Linked DNA regions of Tardiphaga sp. 709. Each later gene encodes a partner of the first gene's protein in a complex. Links are inferred from orthologs where the notes say so. Each region holds a gene or a part of one and is shown on either strand. Other genes may lie near its edges.

Region 1 (12,669 bases):
AGCGCCTTCTTCACACAGTTCAACCGCAACAAGAGGGGCATCACGCTCAATCTCAAATCCGATGATGGCAAGGCCCTGCTGAAGAAACTGGTGCAGAAGGCCGACATCCTCGTCGAGAACTTCCGCCCTGGCACAATGGACAAGCTTGGCCTCAGCTACGAGGTGCTGCGCGAGATCAATCCCAGGCTCGTCTACACCGCGATCAGTGGCTTCGGCCGCACAGGTCCAAATTCATCCAAGCCGGCCTATGACAATACGGGGCAGGCGGCCGGCGGGCTGTGGTCGATGAATGGCTATGCCGACATGCCGCCCGTTCGCGTCGGCACGATCATCGGCGACCTCGCCGCTTCCCTCTATGCGGCTATCGGAACGCTCGCAGCATTGCGAGAAGCAGAGAAGACCGGCGTCGGTCAGGTGGTCGATGTGTCTCAGCAAGACTCCGTGCTGACACTGACCGAGAACGCCGTGGTCCGTTACACCGCGCAGAAAGAGATAGCTTCGCCACTGGGCAACGATCATCCGTTCGTTCGGCCCTATGGCCAGTTTCCCTGCAAGGACGGCTACGTTTTCTTCGGCGGTTACACCGACAAGTTCTGGGCGATTACCTGCGCGCTGTTCGGCGAGCCGGAACAGGCCAAAGATCCGGCCATCGATACGATGGAGAAGCGGTTCGATCACGCGGTGGCAGAGACCAGGGTCAAGCCGCTGCTGGAACGCTGGTTCGCGAACTACACCAAGGCCGAACTCGAGGAGATGGCGGGCGACAAGATCCCGCTCAGCGCCATCAAGACCATCGCCGAGGTCGTCGAAGATCCGCATATCGCCGCACGCAACATGATCGTCGACGTTCCGATCGCCGGAAAGCTGATCGGCATGTTCGGTCTGCCGATCAAGCTATCCGGTGCGGGGCAGATGTCGTTCGAAAAAGCGCCGCTGCCTGGCGAGGACAATGCAGAGGTTCTCTCCCGGTTGGCGGATGTCACGGCGACCGAACTGGCGCGTCTCAAGGCGTCGGGAGCGATCTGATGGCGATTGATTTCACCAAGGACAGTCACGTCGCAACGGTCCGGATCAACCGGCCGGACAAGATGAATGCGCTGACGCTCGCCATGTATGATGACCTCGGCCGGGCATTCCACGCCATCAAGGATGACGATGAGATCCGGGCCGTGGTGCTGACCGGTGCGGGCGATCGCGCCTTCTGCGTCGGTGCTGACCTCCGGGAGTCTATTCCTGCACTCGCCGCGGACACGATCGACATCTCGGCCTGGGATCCGGCCCATATCAAGTTTCGCGGATTCTATAAGCCGGTCATCAGCGCCATTCGCGGCATGTGCATGGGCGGCGGGTTCGAGATCATGCTGGCGACGGACATCCGGATCGCGGCGCGCGACGCTGTCTTTCAACTGCCCGAACCGAAGCACGGTTTCGTACCGGCGGGAGGCACGCTCGTGCGCCTGGTCCGGCAGATCGGCTACGCGCATGCCATGGAGATCATGCTGACGGCGGAGCGCTTTTCCGCGGATGACATGCTTGCCAAAGGCGTCGTCAACCGGGTTGTCGATTCCGATCAAGTCGAACTGCTGGCCTATGAGATGGCAGCCAGGATTGCGGCACTGAGTCCGATCGCCATCCAGACCATCAAGGAAGCGGCGCTGACGCTTCAGGATCTGCCGCTCGCAGAAGCATTTCGCGTGGAGGCCGCGCTCGGTCAGCGCACCTTCACAAGTGCGGATGCCAAGCGTGGTCTGGCTGCGTTTGCGAACAGAGGAAACGAGAAGTGACGATGCGATAGGTCCCTGGAGAGATCGCGCGTCGCAGGCGTATTGAAAAATCAAAAACGTAAAAGGGGTGGATGATATGAAACGATCTGAACTGGGTGCGTGCTTTACGACGGTGATTGCCAGCGTTTTTCTTTGCACCGCCTCTGCTTCGGCGCAGAACGCACAGGTCTCGGATGGCGTCGTCCGTGTCGGCGTGATCGAGGATATGTCGGGCGTCTATGCCGACATTACCGGCAAGGGTGCCGTAACTGCGGCGCAGATGGCGGTGGAGGATTTCGGCGGCAAGGTCCTCGGCATGCCGATCGAAGTCGTATTCGCAGATCACCAGAACAAGCCCGATATTGCTGCCAACGCTGCACGCAAATGGTTCGATACCGACAAGGTTGATGCCATTCTCGACGTTGCGTCGTCGTCGCCTGCCTTGGCTGTGCTCGAGATCGCCAAGGAGAAGAAGAAGATCATCACGCTGAGCTCGCCGGGGTCGACCCGGATCACGAATGAGGTGTGTGGACCCTATGTGGTTCATTGGGCCTACGACACATTCGCGATCGCGAACAGCACCGGTAAAGCGCTTGTCAGCCAGGGTTTCGATACCTGGTATTTCGTGACGGCGGACTATGCGTTCGGTCAAGGCCTCGAGAAGGACACCGGCGATGTCGTCAAGGCATCGGGCGGCAAGGTCGCCGGTGCGACGAAACACCCGGTCGGGACCGCGGATTTCGCCTCCGTCCTGCTGCAGGCACAGTCGTCCAAGGCCAAGGTGGTGGCGCTCGCCAATGCCGGCGGGGACACCATCAATTCGATCAAGCAGGCGGCAGAGTTCGGCTTGACGGCAGGCGGCCAGAAGCTCTCGGCACTGGCCGGATTTATCAACGACGTTCACGGTCTCGGGCTGAAGGAGGCCCAGGGGCTGACGATCACCGAAGCGTCGTATTGGGACATGAACGACGAGACGCGGAAGTGGTCGAAGCGCTTCTACGGGAAGGTGAACGCCATGCCGAACATGCTTCAGACCGGCACATATTCATCGGTACTGCATTATCTGAAGGCCGTTCAGGCCGCCGGCACCGACAGCACCGAAGAGGTGATGAAGAAGATGCGTGAACTGCCCGTCGATGACGTGTTCTACAAGAACGGCAAGATCCGCGAAGACGGTCGTATGGTCCACGACATGTATCTGTTCGAGGTGAAGAAGCCGAACGAGTCCAAGGCGCCCTGGGATTACTACAAGCTGCTCGCCACGATCCCCGCAGATCAGGCCTTCCAGCCGTTGGAGCAGTCGCGCTGCCCGCTGGTAAAAAAGTAGGATAAACGCAAAAAGGCCCGCCAAGAATGGCGGGCCTTTTCAATCTTATCTCCGGGTACGATCGGCTTACACGTCCACATTCGCGCTGAGCGAATTGTCCTGGATAAATTCGCGGCGCGGTTCGACCACATCGCCCATCAGTTTGGTGAAGATGTCGTCGGCCTCGTCGACTTCCTTGACCCGGACTTGCAGCAGCGAACGCTCATTGGTGTCGAGCGTGGTTTCCCAGAGCTGGCCGGGGTTCATCTCGCCAAGACCTTTGTAGCGCTGCAGGGCCACGCCCTTGCGGCCGGCGTCGGTCACGGCCTCGAACAGGCTGACAGGGCCGTGGATCGGGAATTCGATGTCCTTGCGGCGCAGGACGCCGGATTTCGGGTAGGCCTCCTGCAGGCTGCCGGCATATTCGTCGAGCTTGCGCGCATCGGCGGAGCCGAGCAGGGCGTCGTCGATGAAGGAGACGTCCTTCACACCGCGAATCGTGCGTTCGAAGAAGAAGCCCTGGCCTTCGCGGAATTCACCGATCCAGCCACGCTCGACTTCGTCGGCCAGCGCGTCCAGTCGCTTCGCGATGTAGTCGGCAGCGGCATTGGCGGTGGCGAGATCAGCGGTGACCCGCGGATTGAGCACGCCAGCGATTGCAGCCTGCTCGACGACTTTGCGATTATAGCGCGAGTGCAGATTGTTGAGCGTGCCGCGGATGATGCGGGCATCTTCCACCAGCGCCAGCAGATCGCGGCCTGTGCGATCCTCGCCCGAAGCGAGCTTGAAGATGCAGTCGTCGAGACCGGTATCGATCAGGTAATCTTCCAGCGCCCGCTCGTCCTTGAGGTATTGCTCGGACTTGCCGCGCGTCACTTTGTAAAGCGGCGGCTGAGCGATGTAGAGATAACCGCCTTCGATCAGCGTCGGCATCTGGCGGAAGAAGAACGTCAGTAGCAACGTGCGGATATGCGCGCCATCGACGTCGGCGTCCGTCATCAGGATAATCTTGTGATAACGCAGTTTCGACAGGTCGAAGTCGTCGCGGCCGATGCCGGTGCCGAGCGCCGTGATCAGCGTGCCGATCTGTTCGGAGCCGAGCATCTTGTCGAAGCGGGCGCGCTCGACATTGAGGATCTTGCCGCGCAGCGGCAGCACGGCCTGGAATTCGCGGTTGCGGCCCTGTTTCGCGGAGCCGCCTGCCGAGTCACCCTCGACGATGAACAGTTCGGACTTGGCGGGATCGCGCTCCTGACAGTCAGCCAGCTTGCCGGGCAGGGAGGCGATATCCAGCGCGCCCTTGCGCCGGGTCAGTTCGCGGGCCTTGCGGGCGGCTTCGCGGGCAGCGCCGGCCTCGATCACCTTGCTAACGATGATCTTGGCTTCGGTCGGATGTTCCTCGAACCACGAGGCGAGGGCTTCGTTGAGAACGTTCTCGACCACCGGACGCACTTCCGAGGACACCAGCTTGTCCTTGGTCTGCGACGAAAATTTCGGATCGGGCACTTTCACTGACAGCACGGCAGTGAGACCTTCGCGGCAATCGTCGCCGGTCAGAGCGATCTTTTCCTTCTTGGCGACAACTTCGGCATAGCCGTTGACCTGACGCGTCAACGCGCCGCGGAAACCGGCCAGATGCGTGCCGCCGTCACGCTGCGGGATGTTGTTGGTAAAACACAGTACGTTTTCGTGGTAGCTGTCGTTCCACCACATCGCGACTTCGACACTGATGCCGCTCTGTTCGGCGCGCATTACGATCGGCGTCGGCACCATCGCCTTCTTGTTGCGGTCGAGATATTTGACGAATTCCTCGACGCCGCCCTCATACATCATGTTCTCGGTCTTCTCGACCGGATGACGCAGATCCGACAATCTGATGTTGACGCCGGAATTCAGGAAGGCGAGTTCGCGCAGACGATGTTCGAGTGTCGCGAAATCATATTCGAGTGTCGTGAAGGTTTCCGCCGAGGCATAGAACGTCACTTCGGTGCCGCGCCTGCCATTGGCATCGCCGACCACCGAGAGCGGCGCCACCGCGTCGCCATGGGCGAATTCGATGCGGTGCTCTTTGTCGTTGCGCCAGACGCGAAGGATCAGCTTGCTCGACAGCGCGTTGACGACGGACACGCCGACGCCATGCAGACCGCCGGACACCTTGTAGGAGTTCTGGTCGAATTTTCCGCCGGCATGGAGCTGGGTCATGATGACCTCGGCTGCCGAGATGCCTTCGCCCTTGTGGATGTCGACGGGAATGCCGCGACCATCGTCGCGCACCGTCACCGAACCATCGGCATTCAGAATGACTTCGACGGCGCTGGCGTGACCGGCCAACGCTTCGTCGATCGCGTTGTCGACGACTTCGTAGACCATGTGATGCAGGCCGGAACCGTCATCCGTGTCGCCGATATACATGCCCGGGCGCTTGCGGACGGCGTCGAGTCCCTTCAGGACCCGGATCGATTCCGCACCGTATTCGATGGGAATGGCATGCTCAGTGTCGGCGATAGGTTGCCGGGCTGGTTCAGTCATGTAGGGGCCTTCGAAGGTGTGCCGAATCAGCGCGGAAAACGGCGCCTGAATCGCTCTATTTGTGCCATGAAAGGCGCATTGCGCCTAGCGCAAAGTAACGCGCAGCAAGTTATTGAATAAATAGGTTTTTTTGGCGCCGTTTCAAGCCGATTTGAGGCCGTTTTCGTAGCCTGATTTCGCGCCTGTTCCGGGCGTCGAAATGCCCGGCTTGCGTGCATCCGAGAGGCTATTTTTCGGCCAATCCCACAGCCGGTTTGGCGGGGGTCCCCTTCAGGCCGCGCCGGGCGATTAAATGCACGGCCAGCACGACCGGCTCCAGCAACACCATCCCGAACAGAATGCCAAACAGGCGGTCATAGCCGGGCTCCAGGGCGGCATTGGCGTAGTTGTCAGGCACCAGCACCACGAGGAAGGCCAAAGTGAATTGCAGACCCGCATAACTCATGGAGGGCGGGCCATTTTCGATGTGACGGCCGATCATGACGCCGAGCGCAAGTCCAATGGTCATCACGACGGGCGAATGTTGGCTGACCAGCAGGATTGCGCTGGCCAGCAGGCCGCCCGCGAGACAGCCGACCAGCCGGTTCATCATGCGCGAGGAAACCGGGCTGAGCATGCCGTCCGCTAACGATGCCGCCGGCACCAGCATGACCGCGAAGATCGTGATGCTGGATTGGCTGAGCGAGGGGATGCCGAGCCACTGCCAGGTCCACGGGATCAGCGCCAATGCAATGCCGCCGACCAAGGCGTGACGCGCCACCGTGGTGTGCCATTGCCGCGTCGGCTGGTCGACCGGCTTGGCGCGCAGATTGTTGTCCGGATTCGGTAGCGCGCGCCGCACTGTCCAGGTCGAGATCGCACTGACGATGACGCAGGCGGTGGTACCGGCCAGCACTTCGAGCACACGCGTCGAGGCAAAGCGCAGGATCGGCTCTCGCGCATGCTCCATGCCTTCGATCAGCACCATCAGGAAAGTGAGGCCGGTGAACAGCCAGGCATAGGCGCGGCGGCCGACGATGGCGAAATAAAGGGTGATGCCGCCACCGATCAGAAGACCGAGACTCAGCAGCACCGGCTGGCGCAGCAGCAAAGGCGCAGCGACAAGCGCGAGTCCTGCGCCAGCAAGCGTCCCAATCACGCGGAGGATGCCGCGCGTAAAACTTTCGGCGACATGCGAGCGCATTACCATGTATCCGGAGAACGCGGCCCAGCCGACATTCTCCGCGCCGATGGCGTGCGACAAGACGATTGCCAGCAGCACCGAACAGATGCATTCGGCCTCGTCGATCATGCGCGGTCCGGGAATCGGAAGCGAACGCATTTCGGTTCCGAACGCGCGCGCGATCCGCGACAGATGAATGGCCAAAAATACCAGCATGGCCAGATATTTATGCTGTCGAACGTGGTCTACAACAGACGATTCTTCATGGCCCAATGCAGTGGCGGACGCGCGCGCTGGCGCGCTTGCAAGCTTTGTCCTCAGTAGAGCTGCAGCGGGAGGATATCCCGACCGTCAGGGCCAACCATCAGGCCCCAGCTATCGTTGGCCACCACCTTGATCGTACTGTCATGTGCGGGCTTGCCCGCGGCCTTGATCGTGACCTTGTAGGCGCCGGGCGGCAGTTCCATCGTCGGCCCGTTCGGATTTTGCGGTCCGCCCACGCCGGGCGCGACCTTGATTGTCTTGTTATTGACGCTGACCGACACTTCCGCGTCACCCATATTGCCGAAGAGCAGCCGAACCTTGCCCAGTGCAGGCAGGATACCCGCCCTCGTCGCTTCTGCGGGATGGCGCACCACCAGACTAACCGTGGTCTCGTCGTTGCGACGTTCCAGCTTCAGCATGGCCGGCCCATCGGGGGCCTTGAAGGCGAGCGTGGCGCTGTCCGGCTTGATGACAGCGCTCTTCGTGTCTTCCTGCCACTGTCGCTGCGTGAGTTCGCGTCGGTAGAACGCCAGAACCGAGTCCAGTCCCGAAGGCACAGATGCACTCAACTCATGTCTGAACGGCGCGCCGCCTGGCAGCCCTGAAGTACCCAGCGATCGCAACGTCCGCTGCTTCGGTGTGGGATAATCGGTGTCGCCATCGGACTCGAGAACCTGTTCGGCGCTCTTGGCGTTGCCCGTGGTGGTGGTGTTGGCAACGGCCGCGACCGGCACGCCCTTCAGGCCCGAGCCTGTCGCCGTGACATTGACCTTCGGGCCCATCTGCATCGCCGTCATTGAGATGCTCTGCTTGGCCTTGCTGAAATTCAACACCACCATATTGGGATTGTTGATGACTGACGGCGTGCTCTTCCAGCCGAGCGTCTTCATTCCGCTGCGGTAAAAATCCGCCAGCGCGCTGACGCTTGATGAGCTGGTGAATGCGAGCCTGCCATCGGCGCCGTCGAAGTCGATCTCGCTGGCGGTGTCGGGGACGGGAATCGGTGTGCTCGAACCGTCCATCGCGCGCAACGCAGTTTCCGGCCCACGCGCGGCTTGTGCCGCGGCGCGCTTCGCATCCGCTTCGGCAATAGCTGCTTGCCCGAACGCGAGTGCATCCTTGATAAAGCGGTCGTCGGCATCCTTTTTGGCCTTCGCGCGCGCTGCGATCACAGATGGCAGAATTTGTACGTCGATCTGCACGGTGGTCAGATCGTATTTGCGACCGATCTGCAGCGTTGCCGTCTCTTCCGGCGAGGTGAATGCGAGCGAGGCGCGATCGGCGGTGACGACGGTGTCCTTGCTCTGTTCGATCCAGCCCTTCTTGCCGAGTTCGCGGCGATAGAAGGCGAGCACGGGGCCGAGCTCGGCCGGGATCAGCGCATGTGCTTCGCGCTTGACGGAATCTGCGCTGCCGGTGGTTCCGGCAGATTTGATGCGTTCCGGCCGCGGCAGACCTGCGGATTCAGGACCCGCAGCGAGATCTTGCGGAAGCGCGAAGGGCGCGACGCGAATTTCGACGCTGGTCCTGCTGTCGGTGCCTCGCTGCAATGTCAGCATCACCGGCAACTGTCGCGTGTTACCGTCGCGGGTAAAATAGACACGCACGCCATTCGTGCTCGTCTCGTCGATCTTCGCGTCCGGCCAGCGGGTCTCCGCAGCGCTCACGGCCAGCGGCGACCAGCCCAACGCAGCGAGTTCTTTCTGAAAGAAAGCCAGCGTTGCGTCGATCGTTTCGGTGGTCATGCATCCAAGATACGGTCGCCGCTCGTCATAGACGATGTCGGTTGCACGTTCAGGGAAGGGCAGGTTCACTTCCAGGCGCTGTGAGCTGTAGCTGACACCCGACCGGTCCGTTCGGCTGCCGTCGGTCATGAAGGATGCCAACACGCCCTGCGCGCCCTTCTTGTACCAGCGACTGCGATTCGAGGCTTCGAATGGCGGTGTGTAGGCGATCCAGCCGTCGGCGGCGAGTAGTCTGCCGGTACTCGCAATGGTGTCCGCGACAGTGCCCGCGCCAAAATAGCTGGCGCTGAGGTTGGGATATTTGGTGGCTTCCGGCCGGGCCGTAGCGCCTTCGATGTATGGCAGCGTTCTCACATCCACCAAGCCGTCTTCGGCGCGGCAGGCCAGCGAGCCGCCGGCGATGGCGGTGCTGACGAGCAGGGCCAACAGGCAGCGTCTGGCCGGGAGCTGCATCCCGCGTTTGCTTGAAAACATTACAGAAAGCCTCCGGCGTTTGCTTGCGTGCATGCAAAAGCGCTGCCCACAAGGGCAGCGACATTATTTGCGCGGGGCACTTAGAGTGAGTTGTAGGAGGTGTTGCTTTGGTTCAACCGGTCGGCTGGCGCCGCGCGATACGCCCATTGGCGACGTCGAAAATCTCGCCGGATGGGCCGATATCTGCGAAAGCAACAGGATCGGCGCCGGTCATCCAGACCTGGGCGCCCAATTTCGAGAGTTCGCCGAACAGCGACTTGCGTCGATCAGGGTCGAGATGGGCGACGACTTCGTCAAGTAACAGGAGCGGCGTGATGCCGGTCATCTCCGCGACCAGCGTGGCGTGGGCGAGGATGAGCCCGATCAACAGGGCCTTCTGTTCGCCGGTGGAGGCATCGCGCGCCGGCATGTTTTTCGGCGCATAGATCACCTGCAGATCGGTGAGATGCGGGCCGTCGAGCGTGCGGCCGGCGGCGGCATCACGCGGGCGACCATCGCGCAAGATCTGGCGATAGCGATCTTCGACCGCTGTGGCCGGTTCATTGACCAGCGCATTTTCCATCCAGCCGTCGAGCATGATGAGTGCGGATGGAAAGGCCGAGGCTTCGCCGCGCACGCGCAGCATCTCTGCGAGCCGCATCGCCGTCTGGCCGCGCGTCGCGGCGACGGCGACCGCGAGTTCGGCGGTCTCGCGCTCGATGGCATCGAGCCAGTGGGCGTCGCTGTTCCGGTCTTCGAGCAAGCGGTTGCGCGAACGCAGGCTTCGCTCGAGCGCGGAGACGCGACCGGAGTGATCCTTGTCGATGGCCAGCACGAGGCGGTCGAAGAAGCGCCGGCGTTCGGAGGCGGCGCCCATGAACAACTGGTCCATCGCGGGCGTCAGCCACACCATGCGCAGGTGATCGCCGAATGCCGCGGCAGAACCGACAGGCTCCCGGTCGATACGACAGCGACGGCTGGTGGACGCACCTTCTGCCGCGGGGGCATCGATGCCGGTGCCGAGTGTGGCGAGACCAACCTCACCCTCGACAGTCGCCGACACGGCCCAGGAGCCGTCGCCTTCGTTATTCGCAACGTCTTCGAGCGTCGCGCGGCGCAGGCCGCGGCCTGGCGACAGAAACGAGATCGCTTCGATGCAATTTGTTTTGCCGGCGCCGTTCGGGCCGACGAGGGCGACCATGTCCGCCGACGCCTCCAGCGACGCCGCGCGATAGCTGCGGAAATTGGTGAGCGACAGGCGATGGATGCGGGAGGCGGTCATTCGTGAATATGGGACTCAGCTAAAGTCGTCGCAACGGGCCGCGCCAATCTCCGTTGTCATCCCGCCTAGTGCGCCGAAGGCGCATGCGGGGCGGGGATCCATAACCACGGCCCGGCACAATCAAAACGGCAGAGTCGTGGCTACCTAGCTGCAACTAGTTCTTCGGCGGCTATGGGTCCCCGCTCCGCGCGCGCCTTTGGCGCGCTAGGCGGGGGCGATACCTGAAGGAACTCACACCCGCATCGGCATCAGCACATACAGGGCGCCCTTGGCGTCCTTGTCCTGCACCAGCGTCGGCGAGCCGGGATCGGCAAGGCGCAGCACGGCAACTTCGCCTTCGATCTGGGCGGCGATGTCGAGCAGATAGCGCGAGTTGAAGCCGATATCGAGCGCGTCGGAGGCGTATTCGACCTCGAGCTCTTCCGTCGCGCTGCCGGAATCCGGATTTGTCACCGACAGCACGAGCTTGCCCGCCGACAGCGCGAGTTTCACGGCGCGGCCGCGTTCGCTGGAAATCGTCGAGACGCGGTCGACTGCGTTCTCGAAATCCTTCTTGTCGATCACCAGTTCCTTGTCGTTGTTCTGCGGGATCACGCGGCCATAGTCGGGGAAGGTGCCGTCGATCAGTTTCGAGGTCAGAACCACATTGCCGAGCGTGAAGCGGATCTTGCCCTGCGACAGTTCGATGGTGATCTCGGCTTCGAGGTCCTCGATCAGACGCTGCACTTCACCGACCGTCTTGCGCGGCACGATGACGCCCGGCATGCCGTCGGCGCCCTTGGGCAGCTTGAGGTCAATCTGTGCCAGACGATGACCGTCGGTGGCGACGGCGCGCAAGGTTGCCGCAGTCGCAGTGCCGGCGGCGTGGAGATAGATGCCGTTGAGATAATAGCGGGTCTCTTCGGTGGAGATCGCAAACTGCGTGCGGTCGATCAGGCGCTTCACGTCGGAGGCGGGCAGCGCAAACGAGTGCGTCATTTCGCCGGCGGCGAGATCCGGGAAATCATTCTCCGGCAGCGTCTGCAGCGTGAAGCGCGACCGGCCGGCGCGGATCGCCATCACCGAGCGGTCGCCATCGGCTTCGAGCACGATCTGGGAGCCGTCCGGCAGTTTGCGGACGATGTCGTAGAACATATGGGCAGGCACGGTGGTGGAACCGGCGGTGCCGACTTCGGCGGCCAGGGTTTCCGTGACTTCAAGGTCCAGGTCGGTGGCCTTTAGCGACAGCCGGGCATTTTCGGCGCGGATCAGCACGTTGCCCAGGATCGGAATCGTGTTGCGGCGCTCGACCACGCGATGCACGTGGCTCAGCGACTTCAGGAGTTGCGCGCGTTCGACGGTGACCTTCATAACAAAACCCGCCCGATTCAATCCGGTGTCGTGTGGAAATGCCTGGCGGCCCGAACGGGCGCCGCGGCGATGACACCCGCGAGCTCGATCAGTGGATTTTGCTCAATCCCGCGGGGGACCGCAAGGTGGCGTGGATGGCCGGGAAGCGCAAGAGAGATGCGCTTCCGGCCCCCAATGTTTTGACGGTTAACACCCTCGTCCTGCCCCGGCGCACGCTTTGGCGCACCGGGGGTGGGGACGCTTTACTCCTGGAGTTGGCGCTTCAGCGTTTCGACCTCATCCTGCAGGGCCACGTCCTTGCCGACCAGCGCCTCGATCTTGCGTACGGCATGCAGAACCGTGGTGTGATCGCGGCCACCGAAGCGGCGGCCGATTTCCGGCAGCGAGCGTAGCGTCAGGGTCTTGGCCAGATACATCGCAACCTGACGGGGGCGCACGACATTGGCGGTGCGGCGCGACGACAGGAGGTCGGACCGGCTGACATTGTACTGACGCGCGACGACACGCTGGATGTCCTCGATCTTGATGCGCTTCGGCTCCTGCGGGCGGATCAGGTCGCGCACTTCGCGCTCGGCCATTTCCAGCGTGACCGGCGTGGCGTTCAGCTTCGAATGCGCCAGCAGGCGGTTGATTGCGCCTTCGAGGTCGCGGCCGTTATGGGTGATGGTGCGGGCCAGATAGTCCAGCACCGGCTCCGGCACCTCGAACGAGGCGTGATGTGCACGCGCGGCGGCAACGCGCGATTTCAGGATGCCCAGGCGCAGCTCTTCGCCGAGCGAGCTCATTTCGACGACGAGACCGCCGGCGAGGCGCGA
Region 2 (4,939 bases), 910 kb from region 1 along the record:
GCGGCCATTCTGACTCTCGATTAAGGCGCACAGCGTCGCAGGAAGCGGCTGCGCAGACAACTCCCGTCATGGCCGGTTTTGCGCGTCTGGACCACGTTTTCTTGCGACTTTCCTGCGCAAATCTTGCGGCGGACTTGCGACACGCGCCGCGCTTGCTTTCCGACCATTTTGGCCCCAAATAAGCACCGGGAGATTGGCGGTGGACGAGCCACTCGCCAATCGGGTCAGGTCCGGAAGGAAGCAGCCCTAACGAGATCCGGATCGGGTCGCTCGTCAGTCTCCTACTTGTTTTATCGAGCAAATTCAGCGTCCTGCACATGGGTCGTTTGCTCGGTGGGCGCCTTGTTCGATGAGTGAGGCAGCATCGAAGGCCGGAACCTGTGTCCCGTTCCGCCTATGATGCGCCAGATGTTCCGCAAGCCGGCTTTACGAGACAACACATTGCGGATTCCTCGATGACCGACGCTGGCACGTCCCCTCCCGATGATCACCAGACCGGTTTCGATATGGGCGCTGCCCCGGCGCCTGCTGCCGCCACGCCCTATCGCGTGCTCGCGCGCAAATACCGCCCCGGCAGTTTCGACGATCTGATCGGCCAGGAAGCACTGGTCCGCACCGTCTCCAACGCGTTCGAGACCGGCCGCATTCCGCAGGCCTGGATTCTCACCGGCGTTCGCGGGGTCGGCAAGACGACGACGGCGCGTATTCTCGCGCGCGCATTGAATTATGAAATGGCGGATGGCTCGGTCAAAGGCCCGACCATCCACATGCCGACGCCCGGCATCCATTGCCAGGCGATCATGGAAAGCCGGCATATCGACATTCTCGAAATGGACGCCGCGTCGCATACCGGCGTCGACGATGTCCGCCAGATCAATGACAGCGTGCGCTATGCGCCCTCCAGCGCGCGCTACAAGGTCTACATCATCGACGAAGTCCACATGCTGTCGACCGCGGCCTTCAACGCGTTCCTGAAGACGCTGGAAGAGCCGCCGGAACACGCCAAGTTCGTGTTCGCCACCACTGAAATCCGCAAGGTGCCGGTGACGGTACTGTCGCGCTGCCAGCGCTTCGACCTGCGCCGCGTCGATGCCGACGTGCTTATGTCGCATCTGTCGAACATTGCGGGCAAAGAGAATGTCGAGGTCGAGCCGGAAGCGCTGGGCATCATCGCCCGCGCCGCCGAAGGCTCGGTGCGCGATTCACTGTCGCTGTTCGATCAGGCCATTGCGCATGCCGCAGGCACCGTGCGCGCCGATGCGGTCCGGCAGATGCTCGGCCTTGCCGACCGCACCCGGGTGATCGACCTGTTCGATTCGCTGGCGCGCGGCGACATCGCCAGTGCCTTCCGCGAGTTTCGTGAACAATATGATGTCGGCGCCGATCCCATCGTGGTGCTGAGCGATCTTGCCGAATTCGTCAATTTCGTCACCCGCGTGAAGATCGTGCCGGCAACCGCCGACAATGTCGCGTTTGGCGAGACCGAACGTCTGCGCGCACGCGATTTCGCCTCGAAGCTCTCCATGCGTGTGCTGTCGCGCATGTGGCAGATGTTGCTCAAGGGCATCACGGAAGTGCAGGGAGCGACGCGTCCCGCCGCCGCCGCAGAGATGGTGCTGGTGCGCATCGCTTACGTTGCCGATTTGCCGACGCCGGATGAAGCGATCCGGATGCTCGATCAGAATGGCGGGACGTCGCCGATGATCCCAACGAATGGTGGAGGCCGTGCCGCGCCATCGTCCGCTCCGTCGGCATCCTTGCCGTCAGCGCAGATGCCATCCGCCATGCCGACGATGTCGGCGAGTGCGTCGCGTGGTCCGACCATGCAGCGCGGCAGCGCAGAACCATCGCCGCGACCGCAAGTCGGCATGGCAGACGCGCCGCCCGCGGCCGTGCTGAAGATTTCGACTTTCGCTGAGCTCGTGGCACTGGCCGGCGAGAAACGTGACCTGATGGTGCGCGGTGCGCTTGAAGCGGATGTACGCCTGATCAGGATCGAGGACGGACGGCTTGAGCTGGCGATGGAGCGTACGGCGTCGCGCACATTGATCAACGATCTGTCGCGCAAGCTTGAACAATGGACGGGCCGACGCTGGGCCGTGATCGTGTCCAACGAACAGGGCCAGGCGACGTTGCGTGAGCAGCAGCTCGAGCAGAAGAACGAGCGCCAGCGCGCGGCGGAGGCCGATCCGCGAGTGAAGGAAGTACTCGCACGGTTTCCTCGTGCGAAGGTCGAAGTGCGTGTCATCGCCCCCGAGCCGCCGGAATTTAGCGGTAGTGACAGTGACCTGATCAGCGACGATGCGTCCGACGGTCTCAACGACGACGATTAATCGAATTGCGAAGGAAAGCTCATGGCTGATTTTCTCGGCATGATGAAACAGGCAGCGCAGCTGCAATCGAAGATGAAGGCGATGCAGGACGAGCTCGACCATGTCGAGGTCGAAGGTATCTCTGGCGGCGGCCTCGTGTCAGTGCGGATGACCGCGAAGACCGAAGTGAAGGCCGTGAAGATCGATCCGTCGCTGATGAAAGCCGATGAAGTCGAGATACTGGAAGACCTGCTGGTCACCGCGCTGGGCGATGCGCGCCGCAAGGCGGAAGCTGCGATGCAAGAGAAGATGCAGGCGCTGACCGGCGGCCTCGGTCTGCCGCCGGGGATGGGCCTTACCTGAGATGGCGTCCACGGCCGGTCCGGAAATCGAGCGCCTGATTCAACTGCTGGCGCGGCTGCCCGGGCTTGGCCCGCGCTCGGCCCGGCGTGCCGCGCTGCATCTGATCAAGAAGCGCGAGGCGCTGATGACGCCGCTGGCCGGTGCCTTGCAGGTCGCGATCGACCGTATTCAGGTCTGCAAGGTCTGCAGCAATATCGACACGCAGAATCCCTGCACGATCTGCACGGACCCGCGCCGCGATCCCTCGACAATCGTCGTAGTCGCAGATGTCGCTGACCTGTGGGCGCTCGAACGCGCCCATGCGACGACGGGCAAGTATCATGTATTGGGTGCAACGCTGTCGCCGCTCGACGGCGTCGGCCCGCAGGATCTGACCATCGACGCACTGATATCACGTGCGCATGATTCAGAAGTGAGTGAAATCGTCCTGGCGCTGAATGCGACGGTTGATGGGCAGACCACGGCACATTACATCACCGACCTCCTGCAGGAGGCCAATGTGAAGGTGACGCGGCTGGCCCATGGCGTGCCGGTTGGTGGTGAACTCGATTATCTCGACGAAGGCACGTTGTCGGCGGCGATGCGACAGCGGACGCTGTTTTAAGACTGGAAGAGCATTGATGACACGATATGACTTGAAGGCTTTGCCGATCTGGGCGGCGGCGATTTGCGCGGCCGGCCTGTTTGCGACGGCTGCCAGCGGCGCGACGGAAACGCCGGCTGCGCCAACGACACCGGTGGCACCGAAGACGATGAAGATCGGCGATGTGCTGACCGGGCAACTCAATGCCATGCGCAGCCGTGACGCCAAGGGCAAGCGCACCAATGTGTATCAAGTGGTCAGTGAGCCCCGCCGGCTGCCGGCCCCCGCCGGTCTGTGCAACCTCGAGACCGGCCCCGAGACCTTCGAGATCGTCGTCGCCAATGACGCGCAAGCCACGCAGCTGAAGAAACTTGTCGGCAAGGAAGTGGCGCTCAAGGTTGCTGAAGTCACCTGCGCCGAGCAGGCCGGGCAGATGAGTGAAGCGCTCGTGACGAAATGGAGCGTGGTGACGAAGCCGAACTGAGTTCGCTTCGGTTAAACCCGCACCGGCCCCAGCATCTCGAAATGCGCGCGGCGCTGCAGCCGGATCAGCAGGATCAGGCTCGGTACCGCGACCACCACGCTGATGACGAAGAACATCGGCCATCCCATCGCTTGCGCAACGTAACCTGCGCCTGCTGACAGATAGGTCCGCCCGACCGCAGCGAGCGCTGTGAGTAGCGCATATTGCGTGGCCGTGTGCAGCGGATTCTTGCAGAGCGCGGAGAGATAGGCGACGAAGATCACCGTGCCGATGGCGCTGGTGAAATTCTCGACCGAGATGGCCAGTGCCAGCGCCCATTGATTGACGCCGACGATGGCGAGCCACGAGAAGGCGAGATTGGACACCGCCTGCAACACGGCGCCGATCCACAAACTCGCCGCAAGCGAATAGCGCCGCGCGACAAAACCTCCAGCGAAACCGCCAATCAGCGTCGCGGCAAGGCCGACGCCTTTGACGATGGCCGCATAGTCATTCCGCGTGAAACCGAGATCGATCACGAAGGGCGCGGTCATGGTGCCAGAAAACGCATCGGTAAATTTGAACAGCACCACGAACGCCAGCGCCGCCCAGGCGTCCTTGCGCGCCAGGAATTCGGAGAACGCGCCGATTGCGGCCTGCAACACGCGCGTGAAGGTGCTTTCGCCGCGCGTGGCCGCTTCGGCCTGTGCGGATTGCTCGGGCTCGGTGGCCGCAAGCGCTGTGACCGTGCCGATCAGCACCATCGCAGCCATCGCCACATAGCCCCACATCCATGCGGTGGAGCGCGCGATGCCCGTGCTCTCGAAGGCGCTGACCAGAAACAGCACGCCGGCGGTGGAGATCAGCATGCCGATGCGATAGGCCGCGACATAGGACGCCATGCCGGCCGCCTGTTCGCTCTCCGGCAGGCTCTCCACACGAAACGCATCGACGACAATGTCTTGCGTCGATGACATGGCAGCGACCAGCAGGGCGCCAAGGGCTACGAACAGCGGCGAGCGCGCCGGATCGGTCAGCGCCAGCAGCAGGATCGCGCCGATCAGCAGCAGCTGTGAAAATACCAGCCAGCCGCGGCGGCGGCCGAACTGTCGCGTGAAGAACGGCACATGCAGCGCATCGACCAAAGGCGCCCAGAGGAATTTCAGCGTGTAGGGCGTGCCAACAAGAGCGAACAGCCCGATGGTGCCGAGATCGACG

Evidence for each region.
Region 2: the proteins of dnaN (region 1) and RSO67_RS21020 are in contact, whole or in part, in a cryo-EM structure (PDB 8GIZ), measured with the Escherichia coli proteins. The link is inferred for Tardiphaga sp. 709 from one-to-one orthologs.

The regions. Positions count from the first base shown.
Region 1 is NZ_CP135529.1:3,418,673-3,431,341, reverse strand. Bases 9,796-12,669 are described here. They hold dnaN (DNA polymerase III subunit beta), read right to left. Parts: upstream 11,855-12,669; coding sequence 10,736-11,854; downstream 9,796-10,735. Other genes in these bases: dnaA (chromosomal replication initiator protein DnaA), read right to left, coding at 12,097-12,669; recF (DNA replication/repair protein RecF), read right to left, coding at 9,796-10,504. In the rest of the region: RSO67_RS16760 (CoA transferase), read left to right, coding at 1-1,026; RSO67_RS16755 (enoyl-CoA hydratase/isomerase family protein), read left to right, coding at 1,026-1,784; RSO67_RS16750 (ABC transporter substrate-binding protein), read left to right, coding at 1,861-3,090; gyrB (DNA topoisomerase (ATP-hydrolyzing) subunit B), read right to left, coding at 3,157-5,598; RSO67_RS16740 (FUSC family protein), read right to left, coding at 5,825-6,919; RSO67_RS16735 (hypothetical protein), read right to left, coding at 7,078-9,243; more of recF, read right to left, coding at 9,356-9,795. UniProt on the Escherichia coli protein: Confers DNA tethering and processivity to DNA polymerases and other proteins. Acts as a clamp, forming a ring around DNA (a reaction catalyzed by the clamp-loading complex) which diffuses in an ATP-independent manner freely and bidirectionally along dsDNA.
Region 2 is NZ_CP135529.1:4,327,288-4,332,226, forward strand. What follows is about bases 1-2,894. They hold RSO67_RS21020 (DNA polymerase III subunit gamma/tau), read left to right. Parts: upstream 1-455; coding sequence 456-2,333; downstream 2,334-2,894. Other genes in these bases: RSO67_RS21010 (HIT domain-containing protein), read right to left, coding at 1-8; RSO67_RS21025 (YbaB/EbfC family nucleoid-associated protein), read left to right, coding at 2,355-2,675; recR (recombination mediator RecR), read left to right, coding at 2,677-2,894. In the rest of the region: more of recR, read left to right, coding at 2,895-3,279; RSO67_RS21035 (hypothetical protein), read left to right, coding at 3,296-3,742; RSO67_RS21040 (AmpG family muropeptide MFS transporter), read right to left, coding at 3,754-4,939. UniProt on the Escherichia coli protein: Part of the beta sliding clamp loading complex, which hydrolyzes ATP to load the beta clamp onto primed DNA to form the DNA replication pre-initiation complex.